Regions from separate parts of the Acidovorax sp. GW821-FHT10E04 genome, predicted to be linked through region 2. Evidence: predicted binding sites of a transcription regulator. Region 2 holds the regulator's gene; each other region holds the start of a gene.
What was found. Region 2 encodes LexA, which represses DNA repair genes until DNA is damaged. Its sites were predicted from a motif close to ACTGTATNNNNATACAGT; they were not measured.
Positions count from the first base shown of each region.

Region 1 (6,743 bases), on a different contig from region 2:
CGCGGGTCGAGTCGAAATCATTGCCACGAAAAAACAGCTGGTAGCGCGTGTCCACCTGCTCGGCGGCGAAATGCGTCACGCCCCGCTCGTCCACGTGCGCCCACAGGTCCGCCTGGGCCGATTGCTGCACAAAACATAGCAGCAAGCCCAATAAATACAAGCGTAAGAGCCTGTTTTTGTGTGGATTCCTCATCACAGACACCGTAGGTGGCGGGTCCGGTCAGATGTCGATCTCGACCGCATCGCCGTGCAGTTCCATCAGCTCGCGCCGCGAGGCCGCCTCGCCCTTGCCCATGAGCTTGGTGATCAGGCCTTCGGTGGCGGCGAAGTCCATGTCGCCCAGTTGCACCGGCAGCAGGCGGCGGGTGTCGGGGTTGAGCGTGGTTTCCCACAGCTGCTCGGCGTTCATCTCGCCCAGGCCCTTGAAGCGGCTGATCTGGCACTTCTCGCGGGCCACGCCGTCCTTGGCGCACTTGTCGAGGATGGCGGTGAGCTCGCCGTCGTCCAGCGCATACATCTTGGCGGCGGGCTTCTTGCCGCGCGCGGGCACGTCCACGCGGAACAGCGGGGGGCGCGCCACGTAGATGTGGCCGGTCTCGATGAGCTTGGGGAAGTGGCGGAAGAACAGCGTGAGCAGCAGCACCTGGATGTGCGAGCCGTCCACATCGGCGTCCGACAGGATGCAGACCTTGCCATAGCGCAGGCCCGTGAGGTCGGGCGTGTCGTTCGGGCCGTGCGGGTCCACGCCGATGGCCACCGAGATGTCGTGGATCTCGTTGTTGGCGAACAGGCGGTCGCGCTCCACCTCCCAGGTGTTGAGCACCTTGCCGCGCAGCGGCAGGATGGCCTGGCTTTCCTTGTCGCGGCCCATCTTGGCGCTGCCGCCGGCGGAGTCGCCCTCGACCAGGAAGACTTCGTTGTGGGCGATGTCGCGGCTTTCGCAGTCGGTGAGCTTGCCGGGCAGCACGGCCACGCCCGAGCCCTTGCGCTTTTCGACCTTCTGGCCGGCCTTCTGGCGCGTCTGCGCGGCCTTGATGGCGAGTTCTGCCAGCTTCTTGCCGTAGTCCACGTGCTGGTTGAGCCAGAGCTCCAGCGCCGGGCGCACGAAGCCGCTGACCAGGCGCACCGCGTCGCGCGAGTTCAGCCGCTCCTTGATCTGGCCCTGGAACTGAGGATCGAGCACCTTGGCCGAGAGCACGTAGCTGGCACGGGCGAACACGTCCTCGGGCAGCAGCTTCACGCCCTTGGGCAGCAGGCTGTGCAGTTCGATGAAGCTCTTGACGGCATTGAACAGGCCGTCGCGCAGGCCGCTTTCGTGCGTGCCGCCGGCGCTGGTGGGAATCAGGTTGACGTAGCTCTCGCGCATGGGCTGGCCGTCTTCGGTGAAGGCCACGCACCAGGAGGCGCCCTCGCCCTCGGCAAAACTCTCGTTGTTGCGGTCGGCAAAGCCCTCGCCCTCGAAGAGCGGGATCACCGGGTCGCCGCTGAGCGTCTGCATCAGGTAGTCGCGCAGGCCGCCCTTGTACTGCCAGGTCTGGGTGTCGCGCGTCTTCTCGTTGACCAGGGTCACGGACACGCCGGGCATGAGCACCGCCTTGCTGCGCAAGAGGTGGGTGAGCTCGCCCATGGGCAGCGCGCTCGACTCGAAATACTTGGCATCAGGCCAGGCGCGCACGGTCGTGCCCTGCTTGCGCTCGCCGGCTTCCAGCGCGCGGGTCACCAGGGCCTCGACCACATCGCCGGCCGAAAACACCAGCCGGGCGACCTTGCCTTCGCGGTGGCTGCTCACTTCCAGGCGGGTGGCCAGCGCGTTGGTCACGCTCACGCCCACGCCGTGCAGGCCGCCCGAGAAGCTGTAGGCACCGCCCTTGCCCTTGTCGAACTTGCCGCCCGCGTGCAGGCGGGTGAAGACCAGCTCGATCACCGGCGCGTTTTCCTCGGGGTGCATGCCGAAGGGGATGCCGCGCCCGTCGTCCTCGATGCTCACCGAGCCGTCGGCGTGCAGCGTGACCTTGATCTTCTTGCCATGGCCGGCCAGCGCCTCGTCGGCGGCGTTGTCCAGCACCTCCTGGATGATGTGCAGGGGGTTGTCGGTGCGGGTGTACATGCCCGGGCGCTGCTTGACGGGCTCCAGGCCCTTGAGCACGCGGATCGACCCTTCGGAATAGTCACTACTGGGGGACACGGAAGACGGTTTGGCAGACATAGCGGCGGATTGTAGTGCGGCAGCAGCGCAATAGCTGGATGAAAAAACAGTCATGACAACACTGGCAGCGTGCTCCGGGCCCCCCAGGCCCGGGGGCGGCGGCAGACAGAGTGGCTGGGGGCGGGTTGCAACACAAAGGACGGTCCCGCGCAGCAGGCCTGGCGGCAACCCCGCTGCCAACTGTATTGGTCCCCGGTGTATCAGCGCGTTTCGCCCAATCTCGCTACATTCCTGCGCATGCATATGAATCCTCCCAAACTGTCCATGTTCCAGGTGCTCGCATGCGGCGCGGCCATCGTGACCCTGTCCATGGGCATCCGCCATGGGTTCGGGCTCTGGCTCCTGCCCATCACGCAGGAGATGGGCTGGACCCGCCAGTCGTTCGCGCTGGCCATCGCCATCCAGAACCTGTCCTGGGGCCTGATCGGCATCTTTGCGGGCATGGCGGCAGACCGGTTCGGGGCGTTCCGCGTGCTCATCGGCGGCGCGGTGCTCTATGGCCTGGGTTTGGCGGGCATGGCGCTGTCGCCCACGACCACCCTGTTTGCGTTGACGGCCGGCGTACTGATCGGCGCCGCGCAGGCGGGCACCACCTACGCCGTGATCTACGGTGTGCTGGGCCGCCAGATCGCGCCGGAGCGCAGGTCCTGGGCCATGGGCGTGGCGGCGGCCGCAGGTTCGTTCGGCCAGTTCCTCATGGTGCCCGTGGAGGGCTGGCTGATCGCCGGACTGGGTTGGCAGCAGGCGCTGCTGGCCTTGTCGATGGCCGTGCTGCTCATCGTGCCGCTGGCCTTTGGCCTGCGGGAGCCGGGCTTCAAGGGCGCCGCGCCGCCCAAGCGCGAGCAGACCATCGTGCAGGCGCTGGGCGAGGCGTTCCGCTACCCGAGCTTCAACCTGCTGATGGCCGGTTATTTCGTGTGCGGCTTCCAGGTGGTGTTCATCGGGGTGCACATGCCCAGCTACCTGAAGGACCATGGCCTGTCGCCCCAGGTGGCCAGCTACGCGCTGGCGCTGATCGGCCTGTTCAACGTGCTGGGCACCTACGTGGCCGGCACCCTCGGCCAGCGCATGCCCAAGCGGTTCATCCTGGCCTTCATCTACTTTGCCCGCGCGGCGGTGATCACCGTGTTCCTGCTCGTGCCGCTGTCGCCGCTGTCGGTGTATGTGTTCTCGGCCGTGATGGGCACGCTGTGGCTGTCCACCATCCCGCCCACCAACGCCACCATCGCGCAGATCTTTGGCGTGCAGCACCTGTCGATGCTGGGCGGCTTCGTGTTCTTCAGCCACCAGATCGGCAGCTTCCTGGGCGTGTGGCTGGGCGGCTATCTGTATGACGCCACGGGCAGCTACGATATCGTCTGGTACATCGCCATCGCGCTGGGGGTGTTTGCCGGGCTGGTGAACCTGCCGGTCCGGGAAAGCCCCATCCCGCGCGGCGCCGCCCAGCCCGCCTGAACACGGCCCTTGCATCCGAACATCCTCATGTCCACCGCCAGCAGCGCCCCCTCGACCTCGCCCGGCCACGGCATGCCACGGCCCTGGCGCTGGCTGGCCTGGACAGTTGCCGTGGTGCTGTGCCTGGCGGTGTTTGGCATGTACACGGTGCCGGACTTCATGGTGATGCTGGCCGACCAGATGTGGGCGTGTTTCTGAGCCCGCGCCATCCACTTTCAAGTCTTTTTGGCCGCCAGCGCTTGATGAATAAGCGCTGATAGCTATATTTTCAATAGCAAATGCACGGTAACGAAGCCGCTTCCGACTGGGTCCGCCGCTGGTCCCACCTGATCGCGCCGGGCAGCACGGTGCTCGACGTGGCCTGCGGCGCCGGGCGCCACCTGCGCTGGCTGCATGGCCTGGGCCACCCCGTGGTGGGGGTGGACCGCTCTGCCGAGGCCCTGGCCGCCTGCGAGGGGCTGGGGGAACTCGTCCTGGCCGACATCGAGAACGGCCCATGGCCGCTGGCGGGCCGCCGGTTTGGCGCCGTGGTCGTCACCAACTACCTGTGGCGGCCCCTGCTGCCCACCCTGGTGGAGAGCGTCGCACCGGGTGGCGTGCTGATCTACGAAACCTTTGCGCACGGCAACGGCACCGTGGGCCGCCCTGCGCGGCCGGAATTCCTGCTGGCGCCCGGGGAATTGCTGAGCGCCTGCGCCGGGCTGCGCACCGTGGCCTACGAGGACGGCTTCCTGCAAAACCCCGACCGTTTCGTGCAACGCATCACGGCCGTGCGGGAACTCCCGCACGCTGGCGGCCCCTCGCGGAATCTTTTGGCCATGCCGCCTAGTTAGAATGCCCTTTTACCGTTTACCACTGCGGACATGACCTCTTCCTCCGTCCCCCTTACCGGCAGCATCGTCGCCCTCGTCACCCCCATGCACGAGGACGGTAGCGTGGACTACCCGGCCCTGCGCAAACTGATCGACTGGCACATCGCCGAAGGCACCGACTGCATCGGTGTGGTGGGCACCACGGGCGAATCGCCCACCGTCAATGTCGAAGAACACTGCGAAATCATCCGCGTGGCCGTCGAGCAATCCGCCAAGCGCGTGCCCATCATGGCGGGCTGCGGCGCCAACTCCACCGCCGAAGCCATCGAACTGGCCAAGTTCGCGCGCGGCGTCGGGGCCGACAGCCAGCTGCAGGTCGTGCCCTACTACAACAAGCCCACGCAAGAGGGCCAGTTCCAGCATTTCAAGGCGATCGCCGAAGCCACGGGCGACCTGCCCATCGTGCTGTACAACGTGCCCGGCCGCTCGGTGGCCGATATGCAGCACGACACCGTGCTGCGCCTGGCCCAGGTGCCCGGCATCATCGGCATCAAGGAAGCCACCGGCAACATCGAGCGTGCGCAGTGGCTCATCCGCGATGTGCCCAAGGGCTTCGCCGTGTATTCGGGCGACGACCCGACCGCCGTGGCGCTCATGCTGTGCGGCGGCCACGGCAACATCAGCGTGACGGCCAACGTGGCGCCGCGCCTCATGCACGAGCTGTGCGTGGCAGCGCTGGCAGGCAATGTGCAGCGCGCGATGCAGATCCAGTTACAGCTGATGCCCGTGCACAAGAACCTGTTTGTCGAAGCCAACCCCATCCCGGTCAAGTGGGCCGTGGCCCGCATGGGCCTGTGTGGTGGCACCATGCGCCTGCCCATGACACCGCTGGCCAGCAGCAACGAGGCTGTGGTCGAATCCGCGCTGCGCACCAGCGGCCTGATCTAATCCGGGCTGCGCCCGCTCCCCGAGACACTCTCCAAGGATTTCCGCGTGAAAGCTGCTACCACCCGCCTGAGCCTGCTGGCCCTTGCCATGGCCCTGTCCGCCTGCGCCGCCCTGGAGGGCGACAAGATCGACTACAAGAGCGCCGCCAAGGGCTCGACCCTGGAGGTTCCGCCCGACCTGACGCAGCTGTCGCGCGATTCGCGCTATGCCGTACCCGGCGGCCCCGTCTCGGCGGCCGCCATGCAGGCCGGCCAGGCCGCGCAGCCCTCGGGCACCGCCAACGCCGCCGCCATGCAACTGGGCGACGTGCGCATCGAGCGCGATGGCAACCAGCGCTGGCTGGTGGTCAACCGCCCGGCGGACAAGCTCTGGGAGCCCGTGCGCGACTTCTGGCAGGAAAGCGGCTTCAACCTGGCCCAGGCCGAGCCCAACGTCGGCATCATGGAAACCGACTGGGCCGAGAACCGCGCCAAGCTGCCACAGGACTTCATCCGCTCCACCATCGGCAAGCTCCTGGATTCGCTGTATTCCACCGGCGAGCGCGACAAATTCCGCACCCGCCTGGAGCGCAATGCCAATGGCGGCACCGAGATCTACATCACCCACCGGGGCATGATCGAGGTGTATGGCACGCAGACCAAGGACAACACCGTCTGGCAGCCCCGCCCGTCGGACCCGGAGCTTGAAACCGAATTCCTGCGCCGCCTGATGGTCAAGCTGGGCGTGAGCCAGGAACAGTCCAAGGCCGTGGTGGCAGCCCCCGCCCTGCGCACGCAATCCGCCCGCATGGCCACCGTGGACAACAAGCCCGTGGTCCAGCTGGACGAAGGCTTTGACCGCGCATGGCGCCGCGTGGGCCTGGCGCTGGACCGCACCGGCTTCACGGTCGAAGACCGCAACCGCAATGAAGGCACCTACTTCGTCCGCTATGTGGCGCCCAACGCCGACAAGAAGGAACCAGGGTTCTTCGGCAAGCTGTTCAGCGGCTCTTCGTCGGCCACGCCCCCGCTCAAGTACCGCATCGTCGTGCGCAGCCAGGGCGAATCCACCACCGTGTCGGTACTCAACGAAGCAGGCGCCCCCGAGTCCTCGGCCAACGCCGAGCGCATCGTGCGCGTGATCGCGGACGACCTCAAGTAACCCGCCGCATCGCCGCGCGGCACGCGTCTGCCTGCGTGCTGTGCGGAGTCCGCGAGGACCGGCCCCGGTCCGCCCCGCGGCACGACGCAATATCCTCGCCCTCCATGCTGCGTTTCAAGAACCTGGGGAGCGGCAGCACCGGCAATGCCACCGTGGTGGAAGGCCGCTGCGACACGCAGGTG
Region 1 is NZ_JBWKMT010000004.1:473,880-480,622, reverse strand. Features, by position in the region: gene AC07OC_RS15665 (lytic transglycosylase domain-containing protein) at 1-193, opposite strand, end outside; gene AC07OC_RS15660 (DNA topoisomerase IV subunit B) at 221-2,206, opposite strand; gene AC07OC_RS15655 (MFS transporter) at 2,444-3,661, shown strand; gene AC07OC_RS15650 (hypothetical protein) at 3,671-3,859, shown strand; gene AC07OC_RS15645 (class I SAM-dependent methyltransferase) at 3,940-4,494, shown strand; gene dapA (4-hydroxy-tetrahydrodipicolinate synthase) at 4,525-5,421, shown strand; gene bamC (NlpB/DapX family lipoprotein) at 5,467-6,561, shown strand; gene AC07OC_RS15630 (MBL fold metallo-hydrolase) at 6,666-6,743, shown strand, end outside.
Region 1: a site for LexA is predicted at 2,240-2,257, ahead of AC07OC_RS15660 (DNA topoisomerase IV subunit B). Genes of this name have one in related genera too.

Region 2 (6,743 bases):
CTACAGCTATCGTGCCGGCTTCCTGCGGGAATTTCCGGCGCTGGCGCCAGCCCCCACCGAAGCCGTGGAAGCGCTGGAGCAGTTGCGCGCGCTGTGGCACGGCCACCGCATCGCGGTGCACCTGGCCAGCACCGCCCCGGGGCCTGGCGTGGACACCCCCGAGGATCTGGAGCGGGTCCGCAGCCTTTTCCGCTGACGGACGCCCCGGCGGCCCCGTGGCGCGGGGACCTGCCCGCGCCACCGTGCAGGGCACTATCCGCACCGCGACACCCTGGCCGCCGCGCGGTACGGCGTGTAAGTCAGCGCAAGGTGGTCGCATGCTATCCTCGCCCGCAACGAGAGCACCGCATCCCGGGCGCACAGAACGGCTTCAGGCGCCCTTCGAACGTCCCCGCCAGCGGCGCCAACCGATTTCTAACCTTCGAGGACTTCCATGAGACTGATTCTGTTGGGCGCGCCTGGCGCCGGAAAGGGCACGCAAGCCACGTTCATCTGCCAGAAATACGGCATCCCGCAAATCTCCACCGGCGACATGCTGCGGGCGGCGGTGAAGGCGGGCACGCCCTTGGGCCTGCAGGCCAAGGCCGTGATGGATTCGGGTGCCCTGGTCAGCGACGACATCATCATCGGTCTCGTGAAGGAACGCATCACGCAGGCGGACTGCGCCAACGGCTTCCTGTTCGACGGCTTTCCCCGCACCATTCCCCAGGCCGACGCCATGAAGGCGGCGGGCGTCAAGCTCGACTACGTGCTCGAAATCGATGTGCCTTTTGACGCCATCATCGAACGCATGAGCGGCCGCCGCTCGCACCCTGCCAGCGGCCGCACCTACCACGTCAAGTTCAACCCCCCCAAGGTGGAAGGCAAGGATGACCTGACGGGCGAGGAACTGATCCAGCGCGAAGACGACAAGGAAGAAACTGTCAAGAAGCGCCTGCAGGTCTACAGCGACCAGACGCGCCCCCTGGTGGACTACTACAGCAGCTGGGCCCAGGCCGAGCCCGACGCCGCCCCCAAGTACCGCGCCATCAGCGGCACGGGCAGCGTGGAAGAAATCACCGCGCGCGCGCTCCAGGCGCTGGCCAGCTGAGCGCGAGGGTCACGCCCCAGGACCAGCGACGCCATGGGGCACCAGGGCGTCGCTTTTCTTTTGGGAGGTGCCGGTGGCCCCGTCAGGCGCGCCGTGGCACCAGCGGGCCAGACCCTCATGGCCCCGGCCTTGCCACCCATCCTGGTTTTGTTCAGGCCGGACTGGAGCGCAGGCCGTAGGCCTTGCCGTCCACGAAAAGGTATTCCGCGCGCAGCACCGCATCGCCCTTCTCATCGCGCAGGGTGAAGCCCACCACCGACAGGTCCGTGCCGGGCTTGATCTCCTGCACCTGCCAGGCCTGCATGCGTGTCAGGGGCGCCAGCTCGATCTCCCAGCGGCGGTCCTTGCGGGTGGGCAGCACCGCCTTGGCCAGCAAGGCCTTGCCGTCCACGGGCGAGGCCTGGGCGGGCACCGCGCGCTGCGCCAGGTCCGCGGGAAGCCGCAACTGCGCGGGAAGCTCCAGCTCCAGCTCGGCATGGGGGTTTTGCCAGCGCACCTTGCGCACCGTGCCTTCCAGATAGATGGGGCGCTCGGCATCAAAACTGCTCCAGCCATGGTGGGCGCGCGCCCAGAGCGGAACCATCGCAGTGGCCAGGAGCAGGCGGCGGCGTTGCAGACTCATCGGTTCTCTCCTTGTCAGGTCACAGATAGGCGATCCAGCGGCCACAGACCACCACGGCCAGCCAGATCAGCGTGGACGCCAGCATCTGCACCCGGGCCAGGGCGTCCAGGCGCGCCAGCGATCCACGCCCATGGAACCACGCGGCGTTGCAGCCCGCAAGCATTAACAGCAGCATCTTCAAGGTGAATGCGCGGCTGGCGAGCAGCTCGGAAGGCTGGGTGGCGAACATCAGCAGGCCCGATGCCGCCGCCAGGCCAAAGCCGCACAATGCCAGCGACAGGCTGAGCCGCGCAAGGTCCTTGACGGGCAGCGCCGCCCCCCGGCCAAACACGCGCAACTCCAGCAGCACCAGGTTGCCCAGCAGCAGGGCAATGCCAACGATGTGCACCACTTCCAGCGCCGGGTAGGCCCAGGCGTGTGTCTTGAGGGCTGCAAACAACACTGGACAGCCTTCGCACTCAGCGCATCAGGTCCAGCATCAGCGAGATCCGGGCCTTCAGGGGCGGCAGCCCGCCGGAATCAGGCAGCAGGTCACCAGGCTTGGGCAGCACCCGCCCCTCGGCGCAGCGCGTGGACCGGACCACCCGCACGCCCACCTCCTGCGCGCGCAGCAATGCGGCTTCCAGAAGGTGGTGGATGGTGCCGTTGCCGGTGCATGCCACCACCAGCCCCTGGACGCCGTCACGCACCAGCGCATCCACCATGGCGCCCGTGGCGCCCGCGTGGCTCATGATCACCTCCACGCGGGGCCAGGCCGCTGCATTTGCTATATTTTGCAGAGCACCACACGCATGCTTGGCGGGCGGTATCGGCCAATCCTGCGCAAGGCGAATGGCGCCCTCCTCCACCCACCCCAAAGGCCCGGCCTCGCCCGAACTGAGCGCATGGACACGGTACGGATGCACCTTCTGGACCTGCTGTGCGCCGTGGACCTCGCCAGCGGCCACTGCGAGCACGCCGCGGGCACCCGCAGCCACCGCGACCGCCACGGCATCCAGGAGATTTTGCGGCCCGTCGGGCGTGAGCGCCGTGGCCGGGCGCATAGCACAGGTCAGCACCACGGGTTTCAGCCGGGTATCCAGCACCTGGTTCAGGAACCAGGCCGTCTCCTCCAGCGTATCGGTGCCGTGGGTGATGACCACCCCGCGCACGGAGGCGTCCTGGAGGTGATGGGCGCAGCGCAGCGCCAGGGCCTGCCACACCCCGCCGTCCATGTCCTTGCTGTCGATCTGAGCCACCTGCTCCGCCACGAGCATGCCACCGGCCGCCTCCTGCAATCCGGGGACCGCTGCCAGCAGCTGCTCCACCCCGACCTGCGCGGCGGTGTACCCGATGTTGTCGCCCGCCTGTGCCGACGTGCCGGCAATGGTTCCTCCAGTGCCCAAAACCACAATTTTTTGCCCACTCACTTGCATACTCCGAAAAACTGGTAAAAAATACAGTTACTGGATTAAAAAACAGTTGTCCTTCACTGTAGCCGCCTCCACCGGAAACCACCATGCTCGACAACCCGAAACTCACGGCCCGCCAGCAACAGATCCTGGACCTCATCCAGACCGCCATTGCACGCACAGGGGCGCCTCCCACCCGCGCCGAAATCGCGGCTGAACTGGGCTTCAAGTCGGCCAATGCGGCAGAAGAACATCTGCAGGCCCTCGCACGCAAGGGCGTGATCGAACTGGTGAGCGGCACATCGCGGGGCATCCGGTTGCGCAGCGACACGCTGCGCTCCATCAATGCAGCGCGCGGCAGCCAGTTCCACCTGCCCATTCCCGGGCTCTCCCAACTGGTCCTGCCCCTGGTGGGGCGTGTGGCGGCGGGTTCGCCCATTCTCGCGCAGGAACACGTCGACCAGACCTACAGCGTGGAAAACAGCCTGTTCCAGCACAAGCCCGACTACCTGCTCAAGGTGCGTGGCATGTCCATGCGCGATGCCGGCATCATGGACGGCGACCTGCTGGCCGTGCAGTCCACCCGCGAGGCGCGCAACGGCCAGATCATCGTGGCCCGCCTGGGAGACGACGTGACGGTCAAGCGCCTGCGGCGCACCGCCACGGCCATCGAGCTGCTGCCTGAAAACCCGGACTACCCGGTCATCGTGGTACAGCCTGGCGAACCTTTCGAAATCGAAGGTCTCGCGGTAGGCCTCATTCGCAACACCATGCTGATGTAGCCGGTCCCGGCTGCTGGTCCATTCACTACCGCATTGCAGGTGGCGGGCGTTTGGTGTGCCGGGCAAACCGGCACGCCAGCCCTGCGGTGCGGGTTCAATTTGCAATCCTGCCTATGTCCAACCCCCGACCTTCGGAGTTTTCACATGGGAATTGCCTTGACCACCTTATCCGCCTTCTCCGTGCCGCTGCGCTCGCTGACGCGCTGGTTTCACTCGACCGCCGCGCTCGCGGTGCCGTCTGCGGCAGGTTCGCCCCCACCCCGTTCCCCCCACGATGGCACGGACCGCGGCGACGGCCGGGGCACGGCCGGCTCCAGGAGCATCCACCGCCCGCAGGGTCTCCCTGGCCCACGTCCGCTGCGCGGCAACTGGCCCTTCACGGTCAACACGCCCCAGACGCCCCCCGCCGAAAGTCCCGGGCGGCAGGCCGCCACCCGCAGAGCACCGCCCGCGATGCCGGTACCGCCCGCAGGAAGCCGCAGCGCCTGCGCCGCGCCGCGGCCCACCGATGGATCGGGCCGCCGGACCGCCAAGGTCTTGCGCAGGATCTCAGCCCCCGGCACGGGCCGGCTGGTGATCGCCGGCAGGATGGCCGACGTGTGCGCGGAACTGGACCGCATGGTGGCCTGCGAGGGAGCCCTGCAGGCCTCTTGAGACCAAGATACTTCCTTCATCACGGGCCAACGGCACGGTCCTCGTTGGCGTGTGGCGTTCCTTCTCGAAAGAGATGGATCTGCGGGCGTGAGAAAAACGGCCGGGGAGCGATGGCACGGCCCCGCCACGTCCTGCCATGGGCGGCAGCGTTTTGCGGGATGCGCCAACACTCCGTCACCAAAAGCCCCGTACTTTGATGCCCCAGGACGGCGGCCCGGTGAATGCCGGTGGCGCCACCAAGGCACAATATCGGGATGAACATTGTGATTCTCGACGACTACCAGGACGCAGTCCGCAAGCTGCACTGCGCATCCCGGCTCGACGCGTACACCGCCAAGGTCTACACCAATACCGTCAAAGGACTTGGGCAGCTTTCTGTCCGCCTGAAGGATGCCGACATCATCGTTCTGGTGCGGGAGCGCACACAGATCACGCGCCAACTGGTGGAAAAGCTTCCCCGCCTCAAACTGATCGCGCAAACCGGCAAGATCGGCAGTCACATCGACGTGACGGCGTGCACGGAGCGGGGCATTGCCGTGGCCGAGGGCATAGGGTCCCCGGTGGCCCCGGCCGAACTGACCTGGGCCCTCGTGATGGCAGCCATGCGCAGGCTGCCGCAGTACATCGCCAACCTCAAGCACGGCGCCTGGCAGCAGTCGGGGCTGAAGACCGCATCCATGCCCGCCAACTTCGGCCTTGGCAACGTGCTGCGCGGCAAAACGCTGGGCATTTGGGGATATGGCCGCATCGGACAGCTCGTGGCTGGCTACGGACGCGCTTTCGGCATGAACGTGCGTATCTGGGGCCGCGAGGCGTCCCGCGCCCAGGCCTTGACGGACGGCTACCAGGCCGCGACCACGCGCGAGGAGTTCTTCTCGCAGTGTGACGTGATCTCGCTGCACCTGCGCCTCAACGATGAAACGCGCGGCATCGTCTCGCTGGAAGACCTGTCTTGCATGAAGCCCACCTCCCTTCTCGTCAACACATCGCGGGCCGAATTGATCGAGCCCGACGCGTTGATCGCAGCGTTGAACCGGGGCCGTCCCGGCATGGCGGCGGTCGATGTGTTCGAGAGCGAACCCATCCTTCAGGGCCACGCCTTGCTGCGGCTGGAGAATTGCATCTGCACGCCCCACATTGGCTATGTCGAGCAGGACAGCTATGAGCTGTACTTTGGCGCGGCATTCGACAACGTGGTGAATTTCATCAAGGGCACGCCCACCAATATCGTGAATCCAGGCTCGCTTCAGGTAAGACGCTAGCCAGCAGGGCAACAACCGGGCCGCTTGCGCCATCGACGGCGCGGGTGCCCAATAAAAAAGGCTTCCCGAGGGAAGCCTTTTTTGAGCCCGGCAGGGCACAGGGGCCCTGCAGCGCGGTACCGCGCTGACTAATTACAGCGGGGTCTTCTTGCCGTCCTTGTAGACGTACAGGGTGATGGCGGGGTTCTTCATTTCGCCGTTGGGTTCGAAGGCGATGGTGGAGGTCACGCCCTTGAAGCTGGCCTTGGCCAGTTCGTTCACGTACACCTTGGGGTCCACGGAGTTGGCACGCTTCATGGCGTCCACCAGCAGGAACGTGGCGTCATAGGTGTAGGGGCTGTACACCTGGAACTGGTTGGGGTACTTGGCGTCGTACTTGGCCTTCCAGGCCGTGCCGCCAGGCATCTTGGCCAGCGAAGAACCGCCTTCGGCGCAGATCACGTTGCCCAGGGTCTTGGCACCGGCGGCCAGCTTGGCGATTTCCGACGTGCAGACGCCATCACCACCAAAGTACTTCACGTTGCCCATGCCCAGCTGTTCCATCTGGCGCAGCATGGGGCCGGCTTGTGGGTCCATGCCGCCGTAGAACACGGCATCAGGGTTCTTGGACTTGATGGCGGTCAGGATGGCCATGAAGTCGGTGGCCTTGTCGGTCGTGAACTGCTCGTCCACCACCTTCATGCCCTTGGCCGTGGCCGTCTTCTTGAACACGTCTGCCACGCCTTGGCCGTAAGCGGTACGGTCGTCGATGATGGCAACGGTCTTGAGCTTGAGCGTGTCGACCGCGTAGAAAGCCAGGCCAGCGCCCAGGGCGTTGTCGTTGGCGATGATGCGGAAGGTGGTCTTGTAGCCTGGCTTGGTCAGGTTGGGGTTGGTCGCAGCGCCCGTCACCATCGGAATGCCGCAGTCGTTGTAGACCTTGGATGCGGGGATGGTGGTACC
Region 2 is NZ_JBWKMT010000001.1:594,071-600,813, reverse strand. Features, by position in the region: gene kdsB (3-deoxy-manno-octulosonate cytidylyltransferase) at 1-196, shown strand, start outside; gene adk (adenylate kinase) at 434-1,090, shown strand; gene AC07OC_RS02760 (DUF6152 family protein) at 1,242-1,712, opposite strand; gene AC07OC_RS02755 (hypothetical protein) at 1,732-2,151, opposite strand; gene AC07OC_RS02750 (asparaginase) at 2,171-3,127, opposite strand; gene lexA (transcriptional repressor LexA) at 3,211-3,885, shown strand; gene AC07OC_RS02740 (hypothetical protein) at 4,042-4,539, shown strand; gene AC07OC_RS02735 (D-2-hydroxyacid dehydrogenase family protein) at 4,794-5,801, shown strand; gene AC07OC_RS02730 (branched-chain amino acid ABC transporter substrate-binding protein) at 5,934-6,743, opposite strand, start outside.

Region 3 (6,743 bases), 370 kb from region 2:
TCCTGCAGCGGCTTGCGCGAACGGGCGTGCATGTGCACATCGCCCGCTGCCACCAGTGGCAAGCCCAGCGCCGCGCCCGCACGCTGCAGCGTGGCCAGCCACAGGCTGTCGTCCGGGGCCAGGTGCAGCTCGACCGCCAGCCAGAGGTGGCCGTCAAAATATGAGCCAAATTGGCCTTTGGCGCTGGATAGGCAAGCGCTGACAGCTATCAAATCAGAAGCATCAAAGCCATGCCGGCAGGGGAACAGCAACAATTCGCACCCCTTCAAAGCCGCCCATGGGCTGGCCGCGCCCACGTGGTACTGCCCCTTGGGCGCGGCCGCGCGGGCGGCGGTGATGAACTCGCACAGGTTGCCCCAGCCCTCGGCATCCCGCGCCAGCACCACCACCCGCAGATCGCCCCACACAAACTCGCTGCCCACGATGAGGTGCAAGCCGCATTCCAGGGCCGCCTCCCAGGCCCGCACCACGCCCGCGACGGAGCATTCGTCGGTCAGTGCCAGCGCCCGGTAGCCCAGCTCCAGCGCACGCGCCACGAGTTCCTGCGGGTGCGATGCCCCGCGCTGAAAGCTGAAGTTGGACAGGCAATGCAGCTCGGCGTAGTCCGGCAACCCGGCCACAGCGGCATTCCCTGGCATGGGCGAAGACATGGTGAAACTCCCTGGCGCCATCATCCGAAGATTCCATGCAGGAACCAGCGGTGGGGGCGCGCCGCGGCCCGCGCGCCCTCCGGCACGGATGCCAGGCGCTCGCGAAACACCCACACCAGCCCCGCCACATCGTTGTGCGCGACGAAGTAGTCGCGCAAGGCCAGGCCGGCGCAGGGATGGGCCGGGTCTGCATCGTCGCTGCCGGCCCCAGACCACCAGCCCGCCTCGAAGCGGTGGGGACCGGCCAGCAGGCGCAGCAGGCCGTGGTGGCACGGGCGGTTGCCCTGCACGGCCAGGCGCCGTGGCGGGTTCAGCAGCCAGGTGGGCTGCAGCAGCCCGCCGGGCGTGGCGTCCAGGGCCGCGTCGGAAGCGCTGGCGGATGCACCCCGGGCCGCGGGGCGGGGGGGCACCGCCACGCGCAGCACCTCGGCCGCCGGGCGCCACTGCTGCATGCGCTCGGGGCGGTGGTCGGCCTGCAGCACCGGCGCCTGCACATGCTCGGCCCCCAGCCGGGCGGACAGGCGCTCGAGCAGCTGGTGCAAGGCCTCGCCTTGCACGCCACCCGGCAGGCCCGGGTCGCTGCCCCCACGGCCATCCGGCGGCAGGAGGCTGGCGCTGCGGTGCGCCAGCGGGGCCGCATCCAGCAGGCGCAGCCTGATCTGGTTCGCTGGCGCGGCCAGCGTGGTCCGCGCCAGGTTTTCCGCCAGGAGCCGCCGCAGATGCGCCATGTCCTGCGTGGCCTGCGCCGTGCGCACCTGCAGCGCCTGCACGGGCGCGATCATCACGCCGTCGATGCGCCGCAGGTCGTGGCGCCACGCCAGCTCCAGCCCCAGCACACCTTGCTGGCGTGCCTGCAGCCAGCCATGCAGGGCCGCGATGCCACGGTGGGCACTCCAGAGCAGCGCATCGGCCGACGCCGCCAGCGCGGGCAGCTCCAGGGTCAGCGCGAACTGTTCGGGCAGTTCCAGCCACGCATGCGCTTCGGGGGCATCGCCAAAGGCCTGGTCCAGGGCCCGCAGCACCCCCGCGCCAAAGCGCCGCGAGACCCCCGGACGCGGCAGCGCACGCAGCGCCCCCCAGGTGCGGCAGCCCATGCGCTCCAGGCTGGCCACATGCGGGCGCAAGGCGGTCAGCGCATGCAAGGGCAGCCCTGGCGGCCCCTGCGCAGGCGGCGCCCGGCCCGCCAGGGCCAGCCTCAGAAAGCCGTGCGCCACCAGCGCCGTGGGGCCGCAGCCCCACGGCGGCTGCGCACAGGGCCTGCTTCCTTCAGAAAAAACAGGCTCTCCCTGCCCGCCCGAGGTGGAAGCCGCCACGGCCCAGGCCTGCAGCACCTGCGCCAGCAAGACATCGCGCCCGCCCCAAAGCCGTTCGGTGGAGGACACTTCCAGCAGCACGGCCTCATCGTCCACCAGCGCCACGCGCGGTGTAAAACGCAGCGCCCACCAGCCCGCCGACGGCTCCATCGCCACGGCGGCTCCTGCCAGCGCCGTGGAACCGCCCTCCCTCTCATCCGGCCGTGGCCATGGCAGCGCGATCCAGTGCATGCCCCCTCCCCCCTGGCGATGCGGGCGCGGGCGCCCGACGCGGCACGGCGCCCCCGGCGGGGAGTGCAACGGCCAATGCGCCCCGGCCTTCCTCCATCATGCCCACCGCCGCGGCCTGGGCAGCACGCCGCCGTTCGGCCTGCGCCGCCAGCACCTGCGCCAGCAGAAGGTGGCATCCGGGCAATGGCAGCCCCTGCGCCAGGGGCGGCCCCCGGCGCTTGAGAATGTGCACCTGCATCCCGGGGAACACGGGCGTGCCCGCGGGCATGGGCATGCCCTGGACTTGCAGCCGCAGCAAGGCTGGCGACGCCTGGGGGGCCGCGCTGACGGGCCGAAACACCCACAGCAGCTGCTGTTGCTGGGCCGCGGCCAGCTGCAGCCGGCGCAAGGCCGCCGGCTGTGCCTGCGGCAGCCAGGCCATGACGGCCAGCACATCCCGGCACCGCAGCGCCTGCTCGGCGGCCCACAGCGCCGACATGGCCGTATCCGCCCGCACCAGGCCCAGCCGCCCGGGGGGCAGCCCCTGGGCCTGGAGCGCCGGGCCAAAAGGCTCGCACGGGGGCGCCACCACGACCACGGCCCCATGCCGCGCGGCCGTGGCCTGGGCCAGGGCGGGCAGCACCAGCTGCCATTCATGCAGGCCCGCCAAGGGCTGCAACACCTCGCTCAGCGCCCCGACAGGCCACCCTCCACCCGGTAGCTGCGCATCCAGCAGCGCATACCCCGTGGATTGCGCCTGGTGCTGTCCCGTGCCCACCAGCCCGTCCGCGTGCCAGACGCCAGGCACGGCAAATGGCAGATCGGAGGCGACAACCCGCGGGGAGTGACGTTGCGCAGGCATGGTGGGAAGAGAGGGTCCGAAAACACGAATACTGTAAATATAACCAGTATTTTGCCAGCAGCATGAAAACCTCGGAAAGGCCCGGGAAGGCCCTGCCATTCAGAGCTGGGCGGCACACGCCGCGCTCCCTACAATGGGTCGCAAAAGGAAACAGAGGGAGTCGTTCAATGAAGGCAATCCAGTCGGCAGCAGTCGCCCTGCTGCTTCTCCTGTCGGGCAACACGTTCGCCGCCTATGCGGTCTACGTTTTCGAAAGTGGCGGCAATGTGGTCGCCAGCGGCAGCGGCCGCATGAACATGGCAGCCCTCACCCCGGCCGGCAACGGGCCTCTTTTCTCCGTGGTCATCCCCTCGGCTGCGCTGATTTTCACCGGCACGGCCGGGACGGTGGAGGCCTACATGGGCGTCTCCGGGCCTCCCATGCTGGGGGCGGGAGGCCCTGTCCTCGCCGATACATCGTCGGGCGACATGGTGGGACTGGACGGCATGATGGCACCGGGGTTTGTCTTCGCCCCCCTGGGCTACGTCTCCGGATCGGCGCTCGCTTCCTCGGCCACGTGGACGGGGACCTCGCTGGCCAGCCTGGGGCTCACGCCAGGCTCCTACACCTGGACCTGGGGCGCGGGCCCCACCGCCGATTCGTTCACGGTCCACGTGGGCATCGCGCCACCCGCCGCCCCGGCTTCCATTCCAACGCTGTCCGAATGGGGCCTGGCGATCCTCTCGGCCCTCATGGCGGGATGGGCGATGCGCCATCGCCTCCCGCGGCGCCGCAACAAGGCGGCCTGAAAACACGTTGACTCACGGGCCCCGGCAAGACGCTTGCGCGCCCCCGAAAAGATCCTGAACAGGTTCTCAGAGCTTTCGGAGGGCCCAATCACACCAATCCGCCACCGCCCCATCCGCGGGCGTGGCGCGCTGCGCCAGTTGCGGCCAACGGCGGTGGCTGGCATTCAGGATGCTCTGGAGCTGCCACAGCGCCTCGCGCCCCACCAGGGCCACTTCGGCCATGCCCATGGTGTCGCCCCGCAGCTGCGCCATGAACTCGCCCTGCTGCTGGGGGTGCGAACCAGCTTCCGTCAGGGCTTTCTGAAGGGCCAGCAGGCGGGCATCGACAAATGCGAGGGCGCTCCCCGGCAGCGTCTTCGCGCTGGTTCCGGGGGGCAATGCGGCCTTGAGCTGGTCCCAGCAGGCAAAGGCTTCGGCGAGAAGGTCCATCTGGCGTGGGGCATCGTTGCCCAGGGGCATGAGCGCGGAGTCGCGGGCGACCTCCTCCTGCAGCAGGGGCAGGAGATGCGCCACCAACGCCGATGGGAACTTGCGATGGTTCAGCCGCAGCACCAGTGACAGGCGCTGCGCGGGCATGTCGTCGTATTTCTCGTAGAACGCAGCCACCACTTCGGCCAGCAGCAGGATGCGGCCCAGCACCGAGATATCCGCACCCGCCAGCCCTCGCGGATAGCCGCTGCCGTCCATGCGCTCGTGGTGTTCCAGCACCGCCACCTCCACCGGCCGGGGGTAGGCCTGGGTGTCGCGGATCATGAGCATGGCGGTGATGGGGTGCGCCACCAGGTGCTTGCGCTGCACGCCAACGACCTTGTGGTCGGGATCGCTCCAGGCCGGGTCCATGTGCAGCACGCCCAGGTCGTGCAGCAAGGCTGCGGCGGCGAGGTTGGCGCAGTCGCGCTCGCCCAGCTCGCTCTTGATGGCCAGAAACACGGCCACGGTCATCATCTGCAGGCTGTGCTGGAAAAGTTCAGGCCGCTGCTCGCGCATCACGGTGAGTTTGCAGGCCATGGAGGGAGGCAAGGGCAGCGAGCGCAGCGGCGCCAGCAGCCGGGCAGCCGAACCCAGCGTTTCGGCCAGCAGCCGGGGCAGCACCTCCCGCTCCACCAAGGCCTGCCCCGCAGCCAGCAAGGCAGGCACATCCACGGGATTGTCGATGGACAGGTGCCGGTCAATCGGCTCGCGCAGCTTGTGCTGCACCAGGCGGTCGTACAGGCGGCCATCGATGCGGGCCCCCTTCTCGACCAGCTTGATGCCGTTGTCGGTGTAGATGGCGGCGTCAGCGACCACCATGCGCCGATCGGCCATGTCGGTCAACGCGCGCAGGTAGTGGGGGCTGTCCGCGGTGTCGATGCCCGCAGGTACAAGAGAGTCTGTCATGCAAGAACACAAAGGGTTACCTTGGACTATATGACGTTCCCTCCCTGTGTATCGCCCCGGCCGCCTTGGGCATGCGGTACCTTGATGCAGATCAAGCGCCTGGCGGCAGTACGCGGATGCCGGGCGCAATCCTGGGGGCGCCACGTAGGCGGAACTCGCGCCAGCCGTCCTTCGCATGGGCATTGCCCCGGTTTCCCATCGTTCCTGAAAAACGCCCTACTCGCCAGGATTCGAGGCGCCAAAACCCCATTGCTGCCACAAAAATGTGGGTAAACCCTGCCTTTTCACACCCTCATTGTTTCCAATACCGGAACAGTTAGTTTGCGACCCGGTGGTTTTTCTTCGCGCCCCATCCACGTACAGTTCATCCCATCGATGAGCCGAACCCGCAAGGCGACTCACCGAACCCGGTTCAGAAATGGTTTTTGTCCCGGTTTTTCTGAGACGCTTTTTTCTTCCTGAAGGATTTCATCATGAACAAGACCGCCCGCTTCCTCTCCATCGCCGCCGTGGCCGCTTTCGCTTCTTTCGGTGCCCAGGCTGATGAAGCCGATGCCTCGCAGTTCGCCACGAAGTTCGAGACGAACCGCACCCGCGCCGAAGTGGCCGCCGAAGCCGCCACCGTGGCCCAGACCCGCTCCATCGAGCCCGCAGGTTCGCGTGTGGTGACCTACAAGTCCACGGCCGACCGCGCCGCCGTGCGTGCCCAGGCCGCCGATGCCGTGCGCACCGGCCAGATCCCTTCGGGTGAGCGTGGTTGATCAGCGTTTGATTCGCTGAATCCAGGCCCTCTCCTGCTGCGTATTTCCAAGTACATCGCCCTCATTTTTTTGAATTTCACCGGAGTTTCACCATGAACAAGACCGCACGCTTCCTCTCCATCGCCGCCGTGGCCGCTTTCGCTTCTTTCGGTGCCCAGGCCGACGAGGCCGATGCATCGCAGTTCGCCACGAAGTTCGAGACGAACCGCACCCGCGCCGAAGTGGCCGCCGAAGCCGCCACCGTGGCACAGACCCGCTCCATCGAGCCCGCAGGTTCGCGCGTGGTGACCTACAAGTCCACCGCCGACCGCGCCGCCGTGCGTGCCCAGGCCGCCGATGCCGTGCGCACCGGCCAGATCTCGGCGGGCGAAATCGGCAACGCCATGTAATTGCTGTGCGGCGGGGCGGCCATGCCCCCCGTTCCTTCCGCGCGGTGGTTGCCATGAAGGCATGAATGACAAACGGGCTCCTGCGGGAGCCCGTTTTGCCTGGAGAGACTGCCCGCGCCTCAGGGGGTCATCATGTCGTTGTCTGCACGTGCAGGCGGCTCGACTTGCAGCGGTGCAAGGCGTTGTAGTACTCCAGGCGGCGGCCGTTGGCGCCATAGGCGATGGACTCGATGCGCAGCAGCGGCTCGGGGCTTGCCAGCTGCAGCAGTTCGCAGGTCTCGGCGTCGGGCAGCACGGCGTCGATCCAGCGCTCGGCGCGCACCAGCCGCACCCCGTACTGGCGGCGCAACACGTCGTAGAGCGAGCGGTCGTCCAGGCGCATGCGGTGCAGGC
Region 3 is NZ_JBWKMT010000001.1:967,141-973,883, forward strand. Features, by position in the region: gene AC07OC_RS04395 (error-prone DNA polymerase) at 1-650, opposite strand, end outside; gene AC07OC_RS04400 (DNA polymerase Y subunit UmuC family protein) at 671-2,194, opposite strand; gene imuA (translesion DNA synthesis-associated protein ImuA) at 2,157-3,035, opposite strand; gene AC07OC_RS04410 (IPTL-CTERM sorting domain-containing protein) at 3,203-3,823, shown strand; gene AC07OC_RS04415 (HD-GYP domain-containing protein) at 3,890-5,200, opposite strand; gene AC07OC_RS04420 (DUF4148 domain-containing protein) at 5,674-5,961, shown strand; gene AC07OC_RS04425 (DUF4148 domain-containing protein) at 6,054-6,350, shown strand; gene AC07OC_RS04430 (GntR family transcriptional regulator) at 6,481-6,743, opposite strand, start outside.
Region 3: a site for LexA is predicted at 3,066-3,083, ahead of imuA (translesion DNA synthesis-associated protein ImuA). Genes of this name have one in related genera too.